Regions from separate parts of the Streptomyces sp. NPDC007162 genome, predicted to be linked through region 2. Evidence: riboswitches for the same ligand, from Rfam matches in the RefSeq annotation. Region 2 holds a riboswitch; each other region holds the start of a gene.

Region 1 (7,408 bases), on a different contig from region 2:
ACCCGCAGCTCGCCCTGACCGCCGTCCAGCGCGTCCTCGAGGTCACCCCCGAGGAGGTCCAGGAGGTCGCCAAGGCCCGTCTGCGCCCCGACAACCGCGCGGTGCTCGTCTACGAGCCCAGGTCCCCGGAGACGGTCGAGGACGCCGACGTGCCCGAGGACCCCGAGGCCGAAGCCACGGTCGAAGCCGGCGACAACGATGAGGAGACGGCCAAGTGACCGAGCTCGCCAGCATGGACTTCCATCCGCAGCCGCAGCCCGGCGAGGCCAGGCCGTGGGCCTTCCCCGCCCCCGAGCGCACCACCCTGGACAACGGCCTGACCGTGCTCCGCTGCCACCGCCCCGGCCAGCAGGTCGTCGCCGTGGAGGTGCTCCTGGACGCGCCCCTGGACGCCGAACCGGCCGGCCTGGACGGCGTCGCCACGATCATGGCGCGGGCCTTCTCCGAGGGCACCGACCAGCACTCCGCCGAGGACTACGCCGCCGAGCTGGAGCGGGCCGGGGCGACCCTCGACGCGCACGCCGACCACCCCGGCGTCCGCATCAGCCTGGAGGTCCCGGCCTCCCGCCTCGCCAAGGGCCTCGGACTGCTCTCCGACGCCCTCAGGGCGCCCGCCTTCGCCGACAGCGAGGTCGAGCGGCTGGTCCGCAACCGCCTCGACGAGATCCCGCACGAGCTGGCCAACCCCAGCCGCCGTGCCGCCAAGCAGCTCTACAAGGAGCTGTTCCCGGCGACCGCGCGGATGTCCCGCCCGCGCCAGGGCACCGAGGACACCGTCGAGAAGATCGACGCCGCCGCCGTACGCGCGTTCTACGACCGTCATGTGCGCCCCGCCACCGCCACCGCGGTCATCGTCGGCGACCTGACCGGCATCGACCTGGACGCGCTGCTCGGCGACACCCTGGGCGCCTGGACCGGCTCCACCGCCGAGCCCCGGCCGGTGCCACCGGTGACCGCCGACGACACCGGACGGGTCGTCATCGTGGACCGCCCCGGCGCCGTCCAGACGCAGCTGCTCATCGGCCGCGTCGGCCCCGACCGGCACGACCGGGTCTGGCCCGCCCAGGTGCTCGGCACCTACTGCCTGGGCGGCACCCTCACCTCCCGCCTGGACCGCGTGCTGCGCGAGGAGAAGGGCTACACGTACGGCGTCCGCTCCTTCGGGCAGGTGCTGCGCTCCGCCCCCGACGGCAGCGGTGCCTCCATGCTGGCCATCAGCGGCTCCGTGGACACCCCCAACACGGGCCCCGCCCTCGACGACCTGTGGACGGTTCTGCGCACCCTCGCCGCCGAGGGACTCACCGACGCCGAGCGCGACGTCGCCGTGCAGAACCTCGTCGGTGTGGCGCCGCTCAAGTACGAGACGGCGGCGGCCGTCGCCGGCACCCTCGCCGACCAGGTCGAGCAGCACCTGCCCGACGACTTCCAGGCCACGCTCTACCGGCAACTGGCCGCCACCGGCACCGTGGAGGCCACCGCGGCGGTCGTGAACGCCTTCCCGGTGGACCGTCTGGTGACCGTCCTCGTCGGCGACGCGGCGCAGATCAAGGAGCCCGTCGAGGCCCTCGGCATCGGCGAAGTGACCGTCGTCGCGGCGGAGTAGCCTCACGCGCGCGTGCGGAGCCCTGGCGGCCGTCGGCCACCAGGGCTCTCGTATGTCCGAATTGGGGCGGAGGTTGCCTTTCTGCCCTGTGGGATGCGCTACAAAAACCGCGATCCGTTTGAGTCTTGAAAGAACGCCACCGTAGTTTCCTTCGGGCTGTCCGTCAGGCACTGCGCCGCACCCGCGGCACCGGACAGCCATCGCCGAGTCCCCGTACGGCGCGAGCCAGGGGAGCCGGGGACCCACGCAGTCCCTGGGGTGAATCGGGCGCCCGCGCGTGTCGCGAGGGGGTCCGTAGGAGACCTTCCTGCTCCGAACCCGTCAGCTAACCCGGTAGGCGAGAGGGAAGGAAAGGACCAGCCTCTACATGGCGTTCATGTGCGCCTCCGGGAAGCACCGTCGTCCCGGCCGGGTGAAGCGCACCACCGCGCAGGCCGCCGGCATCGCGGCCCTCACCACCACCGGTGTCATCGGCACCGTCTCCGCCGCCCCGGCGCTCGCCGCCGAGAACTCCGTCGAGCAGACCGGTCTCACCCCGGTCATCACGGTCAGCGACTCGGTCGCCGAGCATGTCGACGCCCAGGCCGCCGCGCAGCAGGCCGAAGCCGAGCGCAAGGCGGCCGAGCAGGCCGCGCGCGAGAAGGCCGCGGCGCAGGCCGAGAAGGAGCGCGAGGCCAAGGCGCGGGCCGCGCGGGAGGCCGAGCGCAAGCGCCTCAACGCCTTCGTCGCTCCGATCAGCGACTCGTACGTGTCCACCGGCTACAAGACCGGCGGCTCCCTGTGGTCCTCCGGCTCCCACACCGGCATCGACTTCCACGCCGCCAGTGGCACGGTCGTGCACGCGGTCGGCACCGGCACGGTCGTCTCCACCGGCTGGGGCGGGGCGTACGGCAACCAGATCGTCATCAAGATGGCCGACGGCATGTACACCCAGTACGGCCACCTGTCGTCCATCGGCGTCTCCGTGGGGCAGCAGGTGACCCCGGGCCAGCAGATCGGCCTGTCCGGGTCCACCGGCAACACCACCGGCCCCCACCTCCACTTCGAGGCCCGCACGACCGCGGAGTACGGCTCCGACGTCGACCCGGTCGCCTACCTCCGCAAGCACGGCGTGAACGTCTGACGGCGGCTCTTTTCGGCGAGATCCTGCGAAGCCCCGGCAGCCTGCCGGGGCTTTCGCCGTTTTCGCGCCCCCACTGTCCAAAAAATACTCATGGATTCCGGCCCCCCGTCGGAAATTCCCGCGCATTGCAATAGAGTCGCGGAACCGGCGTCACTCGGCGGCGTTTCACGGGGATTAAGGCGGAGGTCGGACATGCGTATTCCGGCGCACTCGGTATGCACGGCGATCCGGGACGACATCGTCGCGGGTGTCCACGAGCGCGGCAGCCGGCTCACCGAGGAACTCCTGGCCCGCCGCTACGGCGTCTCGCGCGTCCCCGTCCGCGAGGCGCTGCGCACCCTGGAGGCCGAGGGCTTCGTCGTGACGCGCCGGCACGCGGGCGCGTGCGTGGCGGAACCGACCGAGCAGGAGGCCGCGGACCTGCTGGAGATGCGTCTGCTCCTGGAGCCGCTCGGCGCCCTGCGGGCCGCCCAGCGCCGCACCGAGGCCCACCTGAAGGTGCTGCGCGGGCTGGTCAGGCTGGGTCAGGAGCGGGCCAGGACGGGCAACAGCGACGACCTGCGCTCGCTGGGCGGCTGGTTCCACGAGACGCTCGCCCAGGCTTCCGCCAGCCACGCCCTGACCTCGACGCTCACCCAGTTGCGGCACAAGATCGCCTGGATGTACACGGTGGAGGCGCCCGTCAGTCCGGTGGACTCCTGGGCGGAGCACGGCGCGATCGTGGACGCCGTGGCGCGCGGTGACGGCGAGCGCGCCCGGGCGGTGACGGCCCTGCACACCGAGCGCTCCACGGTCTTCCACCGGCTCCGGTTTCCCGGCGCCGCCGAACGGGCGAACGGTGTGAGGACTTCGCAACGTCCCGTAAACATGTCGGGCGTGCGGCATTAACACGGGCGCCGTATACAAAGAGGTGTTATTCGGCGGGGCCTGTTTTTCGTCGCCCTTATTCAAGTGCGCCCTTATTCAAGCGTGCGCCCGTGTTCCAAGCGTGCACGCATGTCCAAACGTGCCCCCATGCCCAAACGTGCCCCTATTGAGGCGTGCCCTTGTGCAGTGTGCCGCTGATTCCGGCTGCGTGTCTTTCGGGCGCGAAAAGGGCGGGGCCGCGCCGGCCCCCGGAGGGGTGGCGCGGCCCCGGTCGTGCGGGCGCTGCGGTGCTCAGACGGTCTCGGGGAGTTCCTCGAGGCCCTCGGCGACCAGCTTGGCCAGGCGGTCGAGGGCGGCGTCCGCGCCCTCGGCGTCGGAGGCGAGGACGATCTCCTCGCCGCCCTGGGCGCCCAGCCCCAGGACAGCCAGCATGGAGGCCGCGTTGACGGGGCTGCCCCCGGCCTTGGCGATCGTGACCGGGACGCCTGCGGCCGTGGCGGCTCGGACGAAGATGGAAGCGGGGCGGGCGTGGAGGCCCTCGGCCCAGCCGACGTTGACGCGGCGCTCAGCCATGTGATGCTGCCCTTCGGTGTTCAGGGTTGTCTAGACCAGTTTTCCATATCGTGAAGCATCCCCGGAGCGGACCTGAGTCCCTCCGGGTGTGTCGCCGGACCGCGGCCTCGGTCCGGCTTCCGTCCTCCACAGACTGCCTCGCGCCGTTGTCGGACGCGAGCCGTACTCTGGGGCCCATGCAGACCCCGGCGGACCCGCAGGACCGGCACGAGTACCCGTCCCACTGGGAGGCTGACGTGGTGCTGCGCGACGGCGGTACCGCGCGCATCCGGCCCATCACCGTCGATGATGCCGACCGCCTGGTCAGCTTCTACGAGCAGGTCTCGGACGAGTCGAAGTACTACCGCTTCTTCGCGCCCTACCCCAGGCTCTCCGCCAAGGACGTCCACCGCTTCACTCACCACGACTTTGTGGACAGGGTGGGACTCGCGGCCACTATCGGCGGCGAGTTCATCGCAACCGTACGCTATGACCGCATTGGCGCCGACGGCACGCCCGCCTCCGCACCCGCCGACGAGGCCGAGGTCGCCTTCCTCGTCCAGGACGCCCACCAGGGCCGCGGGGTCGCCTCCGCCCTCCTGGAGCACATCGCCGCCGTCGCGCGCGAGCGCGGGATCCGCCGGTTCGCCGCCGAGGTGCTGCCCGCCAACAGCCGGATGATCAAGGTGTTCACGGACGCCGGCTACACCCAGAAGCGCAGCTTCGAGGACGGCGTCGTCCGCCTGGAGTTCGGCCTGGAGCCCACGGACCGCTCGGTCGCCGTCCAGCAGGCCCGCGAGCAGCGCGCCGAGGCCCGTTCGGTGCGACGGCTGCTGGCGCCCGGCTCCGTGGCGGTGATCGGCGTCGGCCGTGCGCCCGGCGGGGTGGGCCGCAGCGTTCTCGGCAACCTCCGGGACGCCGGGTTCACCGGCCGTCTGCACGCGGTGAACCGGGCCTTCCCCGAGGACCTCAAGGAGGTCGACGGGGTGCCCGCGCACCGCTCCGTACGGGACATCGAAGAACCGGTGGACCTGGCGGTGGTCGCCGTACCCGCCGACCACGTCCCCGACGTCGTCACCGAGTGCGGGGAGCACGGCGTCCAGGGCCTCGTCGTCCTCGCCGCCGGCTATGCGGAGAGCGGGCCCGACGGCCGCGAACGCCAGCGCGAACTGGTCCGCCGCGCGCGCACGTACGGCATGCGGATCATCGGGCCCAACGCCTTCGGGGTCATCAACACCGCGGACGACGTCCGGCTGAACGCGTCCCTCGCGCCCGAGATGCCGCGCCCCGGCCGCATCGGGCTGTTCGCCCAGTCCGGCGCCATCGGCATCGCCCTGCTGTCCCGGCTGCACCGGCGGGGCGGCGGAGTCACCGGGACCACGGGTGTGTCCACCTTCGTCTCGTCGGGCAACCGCGCGGACGTCTCCGGCAACGACGTGCTCCAGTACTGGTACGACGACCCCGAGACCGACGTCGTCCTCATGTACCTGGAGTCGATCGGCAACCCCCGCAAGTTCACCCGGCTCGCACGGCGCACGGCGGCCGCCAAGCCGCTGGTCGTGGTGCAGGGCGCCGGATCGGCGCCGCAGGGGCACGCGGTACGGGCGACGCGGCTGCCGCACGCCACGGTCTCCGCGCTGCTGCGGCAGGCCGGGGTGATCCGTGTCGACACGATCACCGAACTGGTCGACGCGGGTCTGCTGCTCGCACGGCAGCCGTTGCCGTCCGGGCCGCGGGTCGCCATCCTCGGGAACTCCGAGTCGCTGGGGCTGCTGACGTACGACCGGTGCCTCGCGGAAGGGCTGCGCCCGGCCAGGCCGCTGGACCTGACGACCGGGGCGACCGCGGCCGACTTCCACCGGGCGCTGGCCCGGGCGCTGGCGGACGAGTCCTGCGACGCGGTGGTCGTGACGGCAATACCGGCGATCGGGGAGGGACCGGTCGGGGACGCCGAGCTGGCCGAGGCGCTGCGGTCGGCGGCCGAGTCGGTGCCCGGGAAACCCGTGCTGGTGGTGCACGTGGAGCTCGGGGGGCTGGCGGAGGCGCTGTCGGCCGCGGGCCGTACCGCGCCCCAGGCGGGGGCGACGGCACCGGGCACCGGCGGCGGTACCCACCCGGTCCCCGCCGCGGAACCGCTTCCCACCGCGGTGAGCCACTCGTACTCCCGTCTCATCCCCGCCTACCCCGCCGCCGAGCGCGCCGTGCGGGCGCTCGCCGAGGCCGTGAAATACGCGCAGTGGCGGCGGGAGGCCGCCGAGCCCGGACGGGTGCCCGAGTACGACGACATCGACGAGAAGGGGGCCGCCGCGCTGATCGGCGCGCTGCTCGCGCGCGGCCAGGGCCTCACCCTCGGCGTCGAGGAGACCTGCGCGCTGCTCGGCAGGTACGGGATCCCCGTGCACCGGGCGCTGCCCGCGCCCAGCCCCGACGCCGCCGTCCGGGCCGCCCGCGACCTCGGCTACCCGGTGGCGCTCAAGGCCACCGCTCCCCAGCTGCGGCATCGCGCGGACCTGGGCGGTGTGCGTCTCGACCTCGCGGACGAGGAGCAACTACGCCGGGCCTACGCCGAGTTGGCACAGCTGTTCGGGCCCGCCGAGGAGCTGCGGCCGGTGGTGCAGCGGATGGCGCCCCGGGGCGTCGACACCGTCGTACGGGCCGTGATCGACCCGGCGGCCGGGGCCGTGCTCTCGTTCGGGCTCGCCGGGGCCGCCTCGCAGCTGCTCGACGACATGGCGCACCGGCTGGTTCCGGTCACCGACCGGGACGCGACCTCGCTGGTGCGGTCGATCCGGACCGCACCCCTGCTGTTCGGCTGGCGCGGCTCCGCCCCCGTCGACACGCCCGCCCTGGAGGAGCTGCTGCTCAGGGTCTCCCGGCTGGTCGACGACCACCCGGAGGTGGTGGCGGTCACCCTGGAACCGGTCGTGGTCGCCCGGCAGGGCGTGAGCGTCCTCGGTGCCACGGTCCGCCTCGCACCCCCGCCGGCCCGCGACGACCTCGGCCCCCGCACCCTGCCCGCGTACTGAGGGCGGCGAACCCCCGCGGCCGGTGGCGGCGTTCGAGGAGGGTGCCCGTGACTGGCCCGGCGCCCCCTGCCCACGGATTAGGATGGACGCCATGGCCAAGACCAGTACGACGACCCAGGGGCTGCGCGTCGCGATCGAGCGCAGCGGCTACTACCCGGCCCTCGTGGCCGAGGCGGTGGAGGCTGCCGTGGGCGGTGAGCCGATCCGGTCGTACCTGGTCCACCAGGAGACGACGTT
Region 2 (7,408 bases):
ATCATGCCGGCCCACTCGCAGAACTTGTCCTGGTCCTCGTGCGGCACGCCGAGCAGGTCGCAGATCGCGTAGATGGGAAGGGGGAAGGCGAAGTCGTGGATGAGGTCGGCCCTGCCCTGCGGAGCGAACCGGTCGATGAGGTCATCGGTCAGCTCCTGCACACGAGGCGCCATGTGTGCCACACGGCGCGGAGTGAACGCCTTGGAGACGAGGCGGCGCAGACGTGTGTGGTCCGGCGGGTCGATATTGAGCAGATGCGTCATGAGGTTGGCGCTGCGCTCACCGGGGATGCCGGTTCTGCTCTTGCCGTGTGCATCCTCGGCGTGATGGTCGGGATTCTTCGAGAGCCGCCCGTCCGCGAGAGCCTGACGTGCGTCGGCGTAGCGGGTCACCAACCATGCCTCCACCCCGCTGGGAAGCTTCGTCCAGTGAACGGGGGAATGCTGGCGCAACCAGGCGTAGGCCGGGTAGGGGTCGGCGGCGAACTCCCAGCTGAAGAGTTCAGGAGCGGTGTTCGGGACGTTCACGGGAAGACCGTATCCGGAGGCGGTCCGTGCACGCCGTCTCGGGGCGGTCGAGCAGAACGTGAGGCGCGCTCACGTCTGTGATCTTCACGTGATCTGCAAGGGATTGACTTGTGACAAGTGATCGTCTGCCGATACGTTCACCCATCAGCGCGGCGCCCCTGCGGGACCCGTCGCGCAGGTCACCGCTGTCGCTCGAAAGGTTTCCGCATGCTCTCCGGGAACGGTCGTCACCGTCGCCCCCGTCAGGCTCCGGCTCTTCTCGTCGCGGCCGGAGTGACCGGCTCCGCCATCGCGATCCCGCTGCTCGGTGCGGCGAGCGCCAACGCGGCCGACGGCACCACCTGGGACAAGGTGGCCGAGTGCGAGAGCGCCGGCTCGTGGAGCATGGACAGCGGCAACGGCTACTACGGCGGGCTGCAGATGTCCCAGGATGACTGGGACAAGTACGGCGGCACGGACTACGCCGCCACGCCCGACCAGGCGAGCCGTTCGCAGCAGATCGCGGTCGCCGAGAAGATACTCGCCGACCAGGGCACCAAGCCCTGGCGGACCTGCGCCCTGCTGGCCGGGCTCTCGTCGGACGACGTCTCGGTGAACGTCGACACGGGCCTCGACGGATCGAATGATTCGTCCGGTTCCTCCGATTCCGCCGACTCGTCCTCCGGGCTGTCGGACTCGTCCTCCTCGACCGACTCCGGTGCCTCGTCCACGGCGAAGGGTTCCGGGACCGAATCCGCGTCCCCCGCCCCGAGTTCCAGTGCGAGCGGCGACTCCAAGGCGGCCACCCCCGACAAGTCGGGCAAGGAAGACAAGGCAGGCAAGTCGACGCCTTCCGCCTCCGCCGCCACGGAGGCGAGCGAGAACCCGGTGGTCCCGGACGCAGGTGACGACTCGGACAATTCGTGGCAGACCGGCAGCTCTTGGAGCCTGGTCGACACGGGTGCCGTCAGTGGCGGTGGCAAGCATCGCGGTGACTCGGCGGATGAAAACGTGACAAACGGTCAGAAGGCGGCATCCTCCGGTCGTCACGCCTCCGTCGACGCCGGCACCTACACCGTCCGCGACGGTGACACCCTCGCCTCCATCGCCGACTCCCTTGGTCTCGACGGCGGGTGGCGCGCGCTCTATGCCGCGAACAAGGCGGACATCGGCACCGACCCGAACGACATCGCCCCCGGTCAGACCCTGAAACTCGGCAGCGAAACGGGCCAAAAGTAGCGGGAGTTGGCGTCCCGCTTCGAGGTTAATGTCTGTTTTGGTGAAAGTGTGGGATGAGTCTCAGAAGCCCTGATCATCTTTGAAATTCACCTGATCGTCTGTTTACGGTCAAGGCCGCTCGTCACCACGAGCCCCGGCTGTCGCAACGCCGAGTCCTGCCAGCGGCCGCCCGGGAACAGTCGTCGCGTCAAGCGCCGTAGGCAGGAGCGGGGGACCCAAGGTAAGCGCCGGGTCCGGCAGTTGAGCCCTCAGGGGCCTCACGGCCGAAAGGCCGCCGGAACCGGCTAGGGGTGGAGCCGCGCGTCTCGCGAAAGCGGACGTGCGGCCGGGCAACTCAACCGGCCCGAACCCGACAGCTCACCTCGCAGGCGTCGGTGAGGGGATCTTCCATGCTGTTTTCCGGCAAGGGCAAGCACCGTCGTCCGTCCAAGGCCGTCCGCGCCATCGCCGTCGCCGGTGTCACCGGTGCCGCCGTCGCCGCCCCGCTGATGGCGGTCGGCAGCGCCTCCGCCGCCACCGCCTCCGAGTGGGACACCGTCGCCCAGTGCGAGTCCGGTGGCAACTGGGCCATCAACACCGGCAACGGCTACTACGGCGGTCTGCAGTTCTCCGCCTCCACCTGGGCCGCGTACGGCGGCACCGCCTACGCCCCGCAGGCCAACCAGGCCACCAAGGCGCAGCAGATCCAGATCGCCGAGAAGGTCCTCGCCGCCCAGGGCAAGGGTGCCTGGCCGGTCTGCGGCAAGGGCCTGTCCGGCGCCGCCTACACGGGCGGCGGCTCCAGCTCCTCCGGCTCCAGCTCCTCCGGCTCGTCGAGCAGCGGCGCCGGCACGAGCAGCCGCACGACGGACACCCAGCCCGCCTCCCGGTCCGCCGAGCGTCCGGCCGCCAAGAAGACCGTCACCACTCCGACCGGCAAGAAGGTCAGGAAGGGCGACGGCGAGTACAAGGTCGTCAAGGGCGACACCCTCAGCTCGATCGCCGAGAAGCACAAGGTCAAGGGCGGCTGGCAGGCCCTGTTCAAGCTGAACAAGGACATCGTCGACGACGCCGACGTCATCTACCCGGGCCAGCAGCTGCACCTGAAGTAAGGCTCAGCCCCCGTCCCCCACGGGCCCCCGCTCCGGTGCGTTTTCCCCCGAACGCACCGGAGCGGGGTTTCTCTTTGCGGCCACACTCCTTGACCCGCTCTTCTCCCGTTCTTCATCGGGCCCCCCTTTGTTCCGCGCATGAACAATGAGTACCGTCAGGGTGTCCACGGGCCGGTCGGTCGGCTGGCTGACGGCCCTGGGACGGTTAGGCTCTAGTCGCAAGGCTGAGCAAGGGCCGACCAGGTCCGCGTGCGCCCCGCACAACCAGCGTCACATCCCAAGAAGGAGATGCTCGTGCCGTCCATCGACGTCGTCGTAGCCCGGGAAATCCTGGACTCCCGAGGCAACCCCACGGTCGAGGTCGAGGTCGGCCTCGACGACGGCAGCACGGGTCGTGCCGCCGTTCCCTCCGGCGCCTCCACCGGTGCCTTCGAGGCCATCGAGCTCCGTGACGGCGACCCCAACCGCTACCTCGGCAAGGGTGTCGAGAAGGCCGTCCTCGCCGTGATCGAGCAGATCGGCCCGGAGCTGGTCGGCTACGACGCCACCGAGCAGCGCCTGATCGACCAGGCCATGTTCGACCTGGACGCCACCGACAACAAGGGCTCGCTCGGCGCCAACGCCATCCTCGGTGTCTCCCTGGCCGTCGCGCACGCCGCCTCCGAGGCGTCCGACCTGCCGCTGTTCCGCTACCTGGGCGGCCCGAACGCGCACCTGCTGCCGGTGCCGATGATGAACATCCTCAACGGCGGCTCGCACGCGGACTCCAACGTCGACATCCAGGAGTTCATGATCGCCCCGATCGGCGCGGAGTCCTTCTCCGAGGCGCTGCGCTGGGGTGCCGAGGTCTACCACACCCTGAAGAAGGTCCTGAAGGGCAAGGGCCTGGCCACCGGCCTCGGCGACGAGGGCGGCTTCGCCCCGAACCTGGAGTCCAACCGCGCCGCGCTCGACCTCATCCTGGAGGCCATCAAGCAGGCCGGTTACGTCCCCGGCGAGCAGATCGCGCTCGCGCTCGACGTCGCCGCGTCCGAGTTCTACAAGGACGGCAAGTACGAGTTCGAGGGCAAGTCCCGCTCGGCCGCCGAGATGACCGAGTACTACGAGGAGCTCGTCGCCTCCTACCCGCTGGTCTCCATCGAGGACCCGCTGTTCGAGGACGACTGGGCGGGCTGGAAGGTCCTCACCGACAAGCTCGGCGACAAGGTGCAGATCGTCGGCGACGACCTGTTCGTCACCAACCCGGAGCGCCTGGCCCGCGGCATCGAGGAGGGCACCGCCAACGCCCTCCTGGTGAAGGTGAACCAGATCGGCTCGCTCACCGAGACCCTGGACGCCGTCGAGCTCGCCCAGCGCAACGGCTTCAAGTGCATGATGTCCCACCGCTCCGGCGAGACCGAGGACGTCACCATCGCCGACCTGGCCGTCGCCACCAACTGCGGCCAGATCAAGACCGGCGCCCCGGCCCGCTCCGAGCGCGTCGCCAAGTACAACCAGCTGCTGCGCATCGAGGAGATCCTCGACGACGCGGCGGTGTACGCCGGCCGCTCCGCGTTCCCCCGCTTCAAGGGCTGAGCCGGTACCCCCTCTAGTGGGTAAGGCTTAGCCAGTCGTACGAACGTCCCCGTACCCGGTCCCGTACCGTGTGCGGGGACGTACGCACGTATCAGGGAGGCGGGGACATGGCCGTGAGGGACCGGGACCGGTTCTCCACCGCGACCAGGCTCAAGCTGCTCGGCGAGCAGACGGCGGCCCGGGTCTACCGCTCCCAGACCAAACGTCAGGCCCGCCGATCCCGGCTCACCGGCCGTGCGGCGCTGCTCGCGATCGTGCTGTGCACGATGGTCGTGGCGCTCGCCTATCCGATGCGGCAGTACGTCTCCCAGCGCGCCGAGATCGCCGACCAGCAGCGTCAGCAGCGGCAGGCCAGACAGCGGGTCGAGCAGCTGCGCGACCTGAAGGCGCGGTGGCAGGACGACTCGTACGCCGAGCAGCAGATCCGGCAGCGACTGCACTACGTGATGCCGGGGGAGACCGGCTACGTCGTGATCGACCCCGGTGCCGCCAGGCAGGCGCGCGCATACCTCGGGGCGGCCGACCGGCCCTGGTACGCGAACGTCTGGGACGGCGTCGACAAGTCCGACGCGTCCGACCAGTGAACCGACAGAAAGCCACGCAGAACACAGTCATGCACACGCCTCCGCCCTCCACTCCGCGTACCGAGCCCACCGACGCCGACGTCGAGGCCTTCAAGCAGCAGCTCGGGCGGCCGCCGCGCGGGCTGCGGGCGATCGCGCACCGGTGCCCCTGCGGGCAGCCGGACGTCGTGGAGACCGCGCCGCGGCTGCCGGACGGGACGCCGTTCCCGACGCTGTACTACCTGACGTGCCCGAAGGCCGCGTCCGCGATCGGGACCCTCGAGGCCAACGGCGTGATGAAGGAGATGACGGCGCGGCTGGAGAGTGATCCGGAGCTGGCGGCGGCGTACCGGGCCGCGCACGAGGACTACATCCGGCGCCGGGACGAGATCGAGGAACTGACCGGGTTCCCCAGCGCCGGGGGGATGCCGGACCGGGTGAAGTGCCTGCACGTGCTCGTGGCGCACTCGCTGGCGGCGGGGCCGGGCGTCAACCCGCTCGGCGACGAGGCGATCGCGATGCTGCCGGAGTGGTGGGCCAAGGGGGCCTGTGTGACGCTCGCCGGTGACCACGCTTCGGCGCACACCCCGGAGGACGACAAGTGACCCGCGTCGCCGCCGTCGACTGTGGCACCAACTCCATCCGGCTCCTCGTCGCCGACGCGGACCCGGAGACCGGGGAGCTCGTCGACCTGGACCGGCGGATGGTGATCGTGCGGCTCGGGGAGGGGGTCGACCGGACCGGGCGGCTCGCGCCCCAGGCGCTGGAGCGGACCTTCGCGGCCTGCCGTGAGTACGCGGCGGTCATCAAGGAGTACGGGGCGGAGCGGCTGCGGTTCGTGGCCACCTCGGCGTCCCGGGACGCCGAGAACCGGGACGAGTTCGTGCGCGGCGTGCTGGACATCCTCGGCGTGGAGCCGGAGGTCATCAGCGGCGACCAGGAGGCGGAGTTCTCCTTCACGGGCGCGACGAGGGAGCTGGTGGGCCGCGACGACCTCGCCAAGCCGTTCCTCGTCGTGGACATCGGCGGCGGGTCGACGGAGTTCGTCGTGGGCGCCGAGCACGTGCGGGCCGCCCGGTCGGTGGACGTGGGCTGTGTGCGGATGACCGAGCGGCACCTGGTGCACGAGGGGCGGGTCAGCGATCCGCCGACCGAGGCCGAGACCGCCTCCATGTGGGCCGACATCGAGCGCGCCCTCGATCTCGCGGAGGAGACCGTGCCGCTGCGCGAGGCGCGCACCCTGGTCGGTCTCGCGGGCTCCGTCACCACCCTCGCGGCGATCCACCAGGACCTGCCGGAGTACGACTCCGCCGCCATCCACCACTCCCGCATCCCCTACGCCCGGGTCCGGGAGATCACCGAGTGGCTGCTGCGGTCGACGCACGCCGAGCGGGCGGCCGTTCCCTCCATGCACCCCGGCCGGGTGGACGTGATCGCCGCGGGCGCCCTCGTCCTTCAGTCGATCATGGAACGGGTGGGGGCGACGGAGGTCGTGGTGAGCGAGCACGACATCCTGGACGGCATTGCCTGGTCCCTCGCGTAGCCGTGTCGGAGGCCTCGACTGAGCAGGTCAGGTCTACGGATGAGCGGTTTTTCGGCCCGTGACACGCCGTGCCACGACACTCCGTCGGAAAGCTTCGTGAAGTTCTTCACAAGGAATTCGGCGCAGCTGAGGGGTCCGCAGGGGTCCGTTGGGCCGTAAGGGGTCTCAACAGGCCTTCGCGGGTGCTCAGGAGAGCGTCCAGGGAGCGTTCCGGGAGGCGCTCGTGCGGGTGACATCGGGTGCCCTCACGATGCCCCCGGAAGCCTGGAGAGGCAGCTCACGCGGCATTGACAACGGGTCGTATCGGAAGTGGGTTCCCCTCGGCGACCATGACCTGTGTCACGTGGGCCGCGGAGTGTAGCACGACCCCCGTGAAAGCTTGTGAAGGGGCGCACGAGCGGGCCTCTCCGGGCGGGTGGATACTCGATGCCATGAGCACCACGGAGCGTCCCAGGATCCTCGTAGTAGGCGGTGGGTACGTAGGCCTGTACGCAGCTCGGCGCATCCTCAAGAAGATGCGCTACGGCGAGGCGACCGTCACGGTCGTCGACCCCCGGTCGTACATGACCTACCAGCCCTTCCTCCCCGAAGCCGCCGCCGGCAGCATCTCCCCTCGGCACGTCGTCGTCCCGTTGCGACGCGTGCTGCCGAAGGCGGAGGTCCTCACCGGCCGGGTCACCACCATCGACCAGGACCGCAAGGTCGCCACGATCGCCCCGCTGGTCGGCGAGGCGTACGAGCTGCCCTTCGACTACCTGGTCATCGCACTCGGCGCGGTCTCCCGCACCTTCCCGATCCCCGGCCTCGCCGAGCAGGGCATCGGCATGAAGGGCATCGAGGAGTCCATCGGCCTGCGCAACCACGTCCTGGAGCAGCTGGACAAGGCCGACT
Region 3 (7,408 bases), on a different contig from region 2:
GCGGGGGTCCTGGTCTCCACTGCGCCGGAAACCGCTCCAGCGCCGCGGCCGACGCCTCCCGCAGATGCGCACGGAGACCCGCCGTCCCGTATGTCACCACGACCGCCCCCGTCGCACCGGTGCCGCCACCTCACCGCGAACGTATTCGGCCTCACTGACAACACCCCATCACCGAGGCGGCGGGCGCCACTTGAGGCCGAAACGCACAGTGAGTCCCAGAGGCGTGCTGTCCGTATTCTCTGATCATGGTCGCACCCTCCCCGTACTCACTGATCGCCACCGACCTGGACGGCACGCTGCTGCGTGCCGACGACACCCTCTCGGACCGGTCGCTCGCCGCCCTGGCGCGGACCGACCGGGCCGGCGCCACGCACCTCGTGGTGACCGGCCGCCCCGCACCGAGAGTGCGCCCGCTCCTCGACGACCTCGGCTGCACGGGGCTCGCGGTCTGCGGCCAGGGCGCGCAGGTGTACGACGCCGGCACGCACCGTCTGCTGTGGTCGGTCACCCTGGACCGGGAGCTGGCGGAGACCGCGCTCGGCAAGATCGAGGCGGAGGTCGGCCAGGTGTACGCGGCGGTCGACCAGGACGGCGTGGACGGGCTCACGCTCATCGAACCGGGCTATCTGATGCCCCACCCCACGCTGCCCGCGCTGCGCGTGGAACGGCGTGACGACCTGTGGTGCGCGCCCATCAGCAAGGTGCTGCTGCGCCACCACACCCTGTCCGACGACGAACTGGCGGCGACCGCCCGCGCGGTGGTGGGTTCGCTGGCGACGGTCACCATGTCGGGGCCGGGGACGGTGGAGCTCCAGCCATGCGGGGTGACCAAGGCGACCGGGCTGGCGCTGGCCGCCGACCACTTGGGGCTGTGTCCCGAACGGGCCATCGCCTTCGGTGACATGCCCAACGACATCCCGATGCTCGACTGGGCGGCCTACGGAGTGGCCATGGCCAACGCGCACCCGGAGCTCAGGGCGAGGGCCGACGAGATCACCACGTCGAACGAGGACGACGGCATCGCCGTCGTCCTCGAAAGACTCTTCGTGTGATGCGGGGCGTCGGTCAGTACGCGCCGTAGACGTTGTCGATCGAGCCGTACCGCGCGGCGGCGTAGTTGCAGGCGGCGGTGATGTTCGCGACCGGGTCGTAGATGTCGAACGACGTGCCCGCCACGTGGTAGGCGTTGAACGTCGGGTCGATCACCTGGAGCAGGCCCTTGGACGGGATGCCGGCGGCCGCGTTGGAGTCCCAGAGGTTGATGGCCCGCGGGTTGCCGGACGACTCGCGGATCACGTTGCGGTAGATGCCGTTGTAGGAGCCCGGGATGCCCTTCTGGGCCATGATCGCGAGCGACTCGCGGATCCAGCCGTCGAGGTTGTTCGGGTACCCGGCGGGCGTCGTCGAGGCCGTCGTGGCGGTGGCGGGGGTGGCGGCGGAGGCGCTGGCCGCGCCGATGAGGGGGAGGGCGAGTACGGCGGCGCCGGTACCGATGACGGCGAGCGTGCGGGCGATGCGGGTGCGGCGGGGCTGGGCGGCAGCGGGCATGGCGAAGTTCCTCTCCGTCGCCTGCGAGGTGAGCTGTCGGGTTCGGGCTCGGGGAGTGCCCGGCCGCGCCACCCGAAGGCGACGCGACTTCACCCCTAGCCGGTCCGAGACGGCGTCCGTCGATGACGGCGGCCGCCCCGGTCCGGCGACTTACCTGGTTCCCCCGCTCCTGCCGTACGAATGAACTCGTCGATGGGTTAGGACGGGCGGCGGCAGGATTCGGCGTCCGCCCGGCGAGCGGGAACGTATGCGAGAGCACATGTCCGGAACAAGTGGTGGATTCACACAACACACCGATTGACCTTGGTCTGAGGCGTATGAGGCACTTGATCCTTTGCGGTCGCCAAGCCTCAACTGACGCACAGGGAAAGGCGAGGGAGGGCATCTTGCGGCACTTGGAACATATGGGCCCAAGTGACCTACTTCACGAAAGCGCAATCGCGGCAAAGCAGACATGAGGGATCCGTGGAATCCGCCTGCGTTGCCTTGCCGGGGTTGTGAAGTAGTCCGTGACGCCCCGGGTTTCAGATATTGTCCTAATTGTCGGATTGGATGAAATTTGATGCCCTAGGGATCGAATAGGCCTTTCGGGTGTCATTCGTCGGGTGTGGTCGCCGTGTTGACGGCAGGCCGCGCGAAGGCCTCGCGATGTGCCGGGAGTTGCCGAGCGGTGTGGCGCGTGATTCTGGTCACCCGGGGAGGGGGTGTTCGAGCCGGTGTCCGTGGTGTGGCGGCCCTGACGCTTCGGCGGGCGGAGAGGGTGCGTCCAGGTGGGTGACATCGGCCGGAGCGAGTGTGATCGTCTCTGCGGAACGATTCACCGGGGGTGGCCGTCGCCGTACCCGGGCGGGTGGCGGCTCGGGACACGGCGTATGCCGCGTACCGGGACAAGAGTCCGCAGTTCCTGTTAAGTCAGTAGATGTCAGGTCTTATCGGCTGATCAAAAACATACCGGTCGTGATCCGGTGACGCCCGGGGTGTAACCGTGGGCGCCCTCCGTGATCGAAACCTGACCGGATACGCTGACTTGAGTGATGGCAGCGACCTATCGACAAACCGTGTAATCGCCAGTGGACACCAGCAGACAGGAGACCCTCGTGACCGTCGTCGGGCCGTTCGGGCTGAGCGTGCGGGACCAGGCTCTGGAAGCCGATGTCCAGGCTGGATTGGCGGCTGTCGAGGAAGGCCTGCTAGAGGCCACCAAGAGCGAGGTCCCCTTCATCACGGAGGCCGCGCAGCACCTCGTACGGGCCGGCGGCAAGAGGTTCCGGCCGCTGCTGGTGATGCTCGCCGCCCAGTTCGGCGACCCCTACGCGCCGGGTGTCGTGCCGTCGGCCGTCGTCGTCGAGCTCACCCACCTCGCCACCCTGTACCACGACGACGTCATGGACGAGGCCTCCGTGCGGCGCGGTGTGGACAGCGCCAACACGCGTTGGGGCAACTCCGTCGCCGTCCTCACCGGTGACTTCCTGTTCGCGCGCGCCTCGCAGATCCTCGCCGACCTCGGGCCCGAGGCGGTCCGTGTCCAGGCCCTCGCGTTCGAGCGGCTGGTGACCGGCCAGATCCTGGAGACGGCGGGGCCTTCGGACGGGCGCGACCCGGTCGACCACTACCTCGACGTCCTAGGCGGCAAGACGGGCTCCCTGGTGGCGGTCTCCTGCCGTTTCGGCGCGATGATGTCCGGCGCCGACGAGACGGTCGTGGACGTCCTCACCCAGTACGGCGAGCGGCTCGGAGTCGCCTTCCAGCTCGCCGACGACGTCCTCGACATCGCCTCCGACTCGCACGAGTCCGGGAAGACCCCGGGCACGGACCTGCGCGAGGGCGTTCCCACCCTCCCCGTGCTGCGGTTGCGGGAGCGGGCAGCCCGGCTGGGGCTGGCCGAGGACATCGCGCTGTGCGAGCTGCTGGACTCCGACCTCACGGACGACGCCCGGCACGCGCAGGCGCTCGCCGCGCTCCGGGTGAACCCGGCGCTGGAGGAGGCGCGCCGGGACGCCGTCCGGTACGCGGAGGAGGCGCGGGCCGCACTGGCACCGCTGCCGGAGTGCGACCCGAAGGCCACGCTGGTGGAGCTGTGCGACGCGGTGGTGCACCGGGCCGGATAGGCCCGGCACCCTGCGGGCCCTTCGCATCCCCCTGGAGATCTCCCGGGCTGTTCGAACTCCCCGCACCGGAGCGTCCGCGGCCTGCGCCATGCCCGCGGACCGGGCCGGTCCCCGACCCGACGGCACCTGCCCTGGCACCCCATGTCACCCCCTGCGCCGCACCGGACTCCAACATCCCGCAGGAGGCGCCTTCACCGTATGACCCCTACGGGTCGGGGGAGGCGCCGGCGCCCTCATGTCATACCGCAGGCGTACGTGGAGTTGGCTCCTCGGTCTGACGCCTGAACGCCTCCGATTTGGTGAGATGGAAACCACGGAAATCACCACCGCTCACCGATTCGGGTGAGAATGGCGGCTCAGGGTGGGACACGTGCGAGGACGGCCGCCGCCGACGACGGAGGTAAGGCACACATGGCACCGTACGAATCCGACGACAGCGCGGCGATCGCGCAGGCCGACGACGAGCGGCGCGCCGAGCGGCGGCGCAAGGCCGCGCGGTACGTCGTGCCGGTCACGGTGGTGGGGGTGGCCGCGGCCACGATCGGCCTGGTCCCGGCGCTCGCCGACTCCGGTGACCCCAACCTGCCGAAGATCAGCGCACAGGAACTCATCAACAAGATCGCCAACTCGGACGTGCAGCAGCTGTCCGGCACCGTGAAGATCAGCACTGACCTCGGTCTGCCCGACCTCGGCGGCCTGGAGAGCAGCCTGATGTCCGGCGCCACCCAGGGCGGCGGCGGCTCCTCCGCCGACCCGACGGCCAAGCTCACCGAGCTGGCCACCGGTACGCACACCCTGCGCGTGGCCGCCGACGGCCCCGAGAAGCAGAAAGTGTCGCTGCTGGAGAGCGGCGCCGAGTACAGCCTCATCCACAACGGCACGGACGTCTGGGGCTACGACAGCAAGTCCAACGAGGTCTACCACTCAACCGCCGCGGACTCCGGCAAGGAGCAGCACGAAGCCCCGGCCACGCCCAAGGACTTCGCCGACCAGGTGCTCAAGTCGGTCGACGACACCACTTCGGTGAAGGTCGACGGCACCGCCCAGGTGGCCGGCCGGGACGCCTACCGTCTGGTCGTCAAGCCCAAGCAGTCCGGTACGACGGTCGGCGCGATCAGCATCGCGGTGGACGCCAAGACCGGAACGCCGCTGAAGTTCACGCTCACCCCGTCGAGCGGCGGCGCGGCCGTCGTGGACGCCGGATACACCCAGGTCAGCTTCGCGAAGCCGGCCGCGTCGACCTTCGACTTCACCCCGCCCAAGGGCGCCAAGGTCACCGAGGGCGACAAGGCGGGCAGGACCGGCGGGTCCGACCGGCACGGCGACAGCGGAAAGAGCGGCAAGGCCACCGGGACGCCCGGCAAGGGTGCTCCCAAGGGCCTGGAGAAGGAGGGCTTCGACGTCCTCGGCAAGGGCTGGAACTCCATAGCCGTCCTCGACTCCGGCAGCAAGGGCGGCCTGCCCACGGGCTCCGGCTCCGCCTCCGGCAAGGCAGGCGACCTGAGCGGCTTCCTCGGCTCGCTCGGCGACCCGGTCTCCGGAAAGTTCGGCAAGGGCACCGTCTTCTCCACCCGGCTGATCAACGCCCTGATCACGGACAACGGCAAGGTGTACGTCGGTGCCGTGGACAAGGCGGCCCTGGTGAAGGCGGCGAACGAGGGCTAGCCGGGGTCGGCGCGGCGAGAGTACGTACCCTGTGCCGCGAGGCAGGACGAAACGAGGGAGCCGATGGACCGACCGTCCGCCGCGGAGCCGGAGCCGGAGGGCCCGGGCGCGGAGGGTGACACCTCAAGGGGTGACATTCCTCGGGAGGACACCCCCGAGGACACCCCCGAGGGCGGCACCGCCGAGGCCGACGCCCCGGCGAGCGGGAGCGTCATCGACACCCGCGGCCTCACGAAGCGCTACCGCGGCGGGCAGCTCGCCGTGGACGGTCTCGACCTGACCGTCCCGGCGGGCAGTGTCTTCGGCTTCCTCGGTCCGAACGGCTCCGGCAAGACCACCACCATCCGCATGCTGATGGGCCTGATCACACCCACCTCGGGTACGGCCCGCGTCCTGGGCCGCCCGATGCCGGGCGCCTCCCGCGTCGTACTGCCCCAGGTCGGGGCCCTCATCGAGGGCCCGGCGCTGTACGGCTTCCTCTCCGGCCGTGACAACCTGCTCCGGTACGACGCCGCCGACCCGACCGCCGACCCGCGCACCCGGCGGGCACGGGTCGGGGCCGCGCTGGACCGGGTGGGCCTGACGGCCGCCGCGGCGAAGAAGGCAAGGGCCTACTCCCTTGGCATGAAACAGCGCCTCGGGCTCGCCGCCGCGCTGCTCCAGCCCCGCAAGCTGCTGGTCCTGGACGAGCCGACCAACGGTCTCGACCCGCAGGGCATGCGGGAGATCCGCTCGCTGGTACGGGAACTGGCCGGGGACGGTACGACCGTCTTCCTCTCCTCCCACCTCCTCGACGAGATCGAGCAGGTCTGCACCCACGCGGCCGTGATGGCGCAGGGCCGGCTGATCACCCAGGGCGCGGTCGCCGACCTGGCGGCCGGTGCCCGCGGCCGCCTCGTGGTGACCACCCCGGACCCCGGGGAAGCGGCCCGCGTGCTCAAGGAACTGGGCGTAGCCGACGTCATCGTGACCGACGACCGGGTGACCGGCGAACCGCCCGAGCGCGACCTGGCAGAAGTGAACGCGGCGCTCGTCACGGCGGGCGTCAGGGTCCGTGGCTTTCTGGTCGAACGGGCCTCGCTGGAGGACGCGTTCGTGGCGCTGACAGGGGAGGGCTTCGATGTCGCAGGCTGACGTGACGGCCGGACGTGAGGCCGACTACTTCGTCGACCACGGCGGCGGCTGGTCCAAGGACGGCCGGACCCTGCCCGGCGTCCTCGACATCGAGTGGAACCCGTACGGCGACGCGTGCTACGGCAAGTCCGCGAGCGGGATGGTCGGCTGGATCACCGACTTCCTGAACCGGTACAAGGCGCGGACGGGCCGCAACGCCGTCATCTACACGGCGACGAGCTGGTGGTCCGACTGCACCGGCAACTACGCCGGGTTCGCCGCCGCCAACCCGCTCTGGGTCGCCCGGTACGCCTCGGAGGTGGGCACGCTGCCGGCCGGCTGGTCGTCGTACACGATGTGGCAGTACACGTCGACCGGTCCGACGGTCGGGGACCACGACAAGTTCAACGGGACCCTGGACAGCGTGGTCGCACTCGCCAACGGCTGACCCTCCCGGACCGGGCGAGGGCCCGGGTCCCGTTCGGGGACCCGGGCCCTGCCGTGTCCGGCAGCGTCCGTCACGCCGCTGCCGGTACCTCCGACGTCGCCCCGCTGGTGGCGGGCGCGAGCGCCAGTTCCAGGACCTGCCGGACGTCGGTCACGGCGTGGACGTCGAGCTTGTCCAGCACCTCGGCCGGGACGTCGTCCAGGTCGGCCTCGTTGCGCTTCGGGATGATGACGGTCGTCACCCCCGCGCGGTGCGCGGCGAGCAGCTTCTGCTTCACACCGCCGATGGGCAGCACCCGGCCGGTCAGCGAGACCTCACCGGTCATCGCCACGTCCGTGCGGACCAGCCGCCCGGAGAGCAGCGACGCCAGCGCCGTGGTCATCGTGACGCCCGCGCTCGGGCCGTCCTTGGGGACCGCGCCCGCCGGGAAGTGGATGTGCACACCCCGGTCCTTCAGGTCGCCGACCGGGAGCTCCAGTTCGGCGCCGTGCGAGCGCAGGAAGGACAGGGCGATCTGCGCGCTCTC

Evidence for each region. A riboswitch is a leader RNA that binds a small molecule or an ion and turns the genes downstream of it on or off. The one in region 2 is predicted to bind cyclic di-AMP.
Region 1: another riboswitch for cyclic di-AMP. It lies ahead of ABZ646_RS13540 (M23 family metallopeptidase); the one in region 2 lies ahead of ABZ646_RS33195 (transglycosylase family protein).
Region 3: another riboswitch for cyclic di-AMP. It lies ahead of ABZ646_RS05635 (transglycosylase SLT domain-containing protein); the one in region 2 lies ahead of ABZ646_RS33195 (transglycosylase family protein).

What each region holds. Positions count from the first base shown of each region.
Region 1 covers NZ_JBEYFC010000088.1:301-7,708, forward strand. Annotated here, with positions in the region: partial or broken gene ABZ646_RS13530 (peptidase M16) at 1-218, shown strand, start outside; gene ABZ646_RS13535 (pitrilysin family protein) at 215-1,603, shown strand; cyclic di-AMP (ydaO/yuaA leader) riboswitch at 1,795-1,958, shown strand; gene ABZ646_RS13540 (M23 family metallopeptidase) at 1,971-2,726, shown strand; gene ABZ646_RS13545 (GntR family transcriptional regulator) at 2,919-3,614, shown strand; gene ABZ646_RS13550 (HPr family phosphocarrier protein) at 3,885-4,166, opposite strand; gene ABZ646_RS13555 (GNAT family N-acetyltransferase) at 4,343-7,171, shown strand; gene ABZ646_RS13560 (DUF5998 family protein) at 7,254-7,408, shown strand, end outside.
Region 2 covers NZ_JBEYFC010000383.1:842-8,249, forward strand. Annotated here, with positions in the region: gene ABZ646_RS33185 (cytochrome P450) at 1-527, opposite strand, end outside; gene ABZ646_RS33190 (transglycosylase family protein) at 735-1,745, shown strand; cyclic di-AMP (ydaO/yuaA leader) riboswitch at 1,928-2,131, shown strand; gene ABZ646_RS33195 (transglycosylase family protein) at 2,135-2,836, shown strand; gene eno (phosphopyruvate hydratase) at 3,125-4,411, shown strand; gene ABZ646_RS33205 (septum formation initiator family protein) at 4,519-4,995, shown strand; gene ABZ646_RS33210 (DUF501 domain-containing protein) at 5,025-5,579, shown strand; gene ABZ646_RS33215 (Ppx/GppA phosphatase family protein) at 5,576-6,517, shown strand; partial or broken gene ABZ646_RS33220 (FAD-dependent oxidoreductase) at 6,949-7,408, shown strand, end outside.
Region 3 covers NZ_JBEYFC010000028.1:2,575-9,982, reverse strand. Annotated here, with positions in the region: gene ABZ646_RS05640 (HAD family hydrolase) at 246-1,052, shown strand; gene ABZ646_RS05635 (transglycosylase SLT domain-containing protein) at 1,066-1,548, opposite strand; cyclic di-AMP (ydaO/yuaA leader) riboswitch at 1,554-1,750, opposite strand; gene ABZ646_RS05630 (polyprenyl synthetase family protein) at 2,646-3,656, shown strand; gene ABZ646_RS05625 (DUF2092 domain-containing protein) at 4,068-5,321, shown strand; gene ABZ646_RS05620 (ABC transporter ATP-binding protein) at 5,385-6,455, shown strand; partial or broken gene ABZ646_RS05615 (GH25 family lysozyme) at 6,454-6,882, shown strand; gene lon (endopeptidase La) at 6,953-7,408, opposite strand, start outside.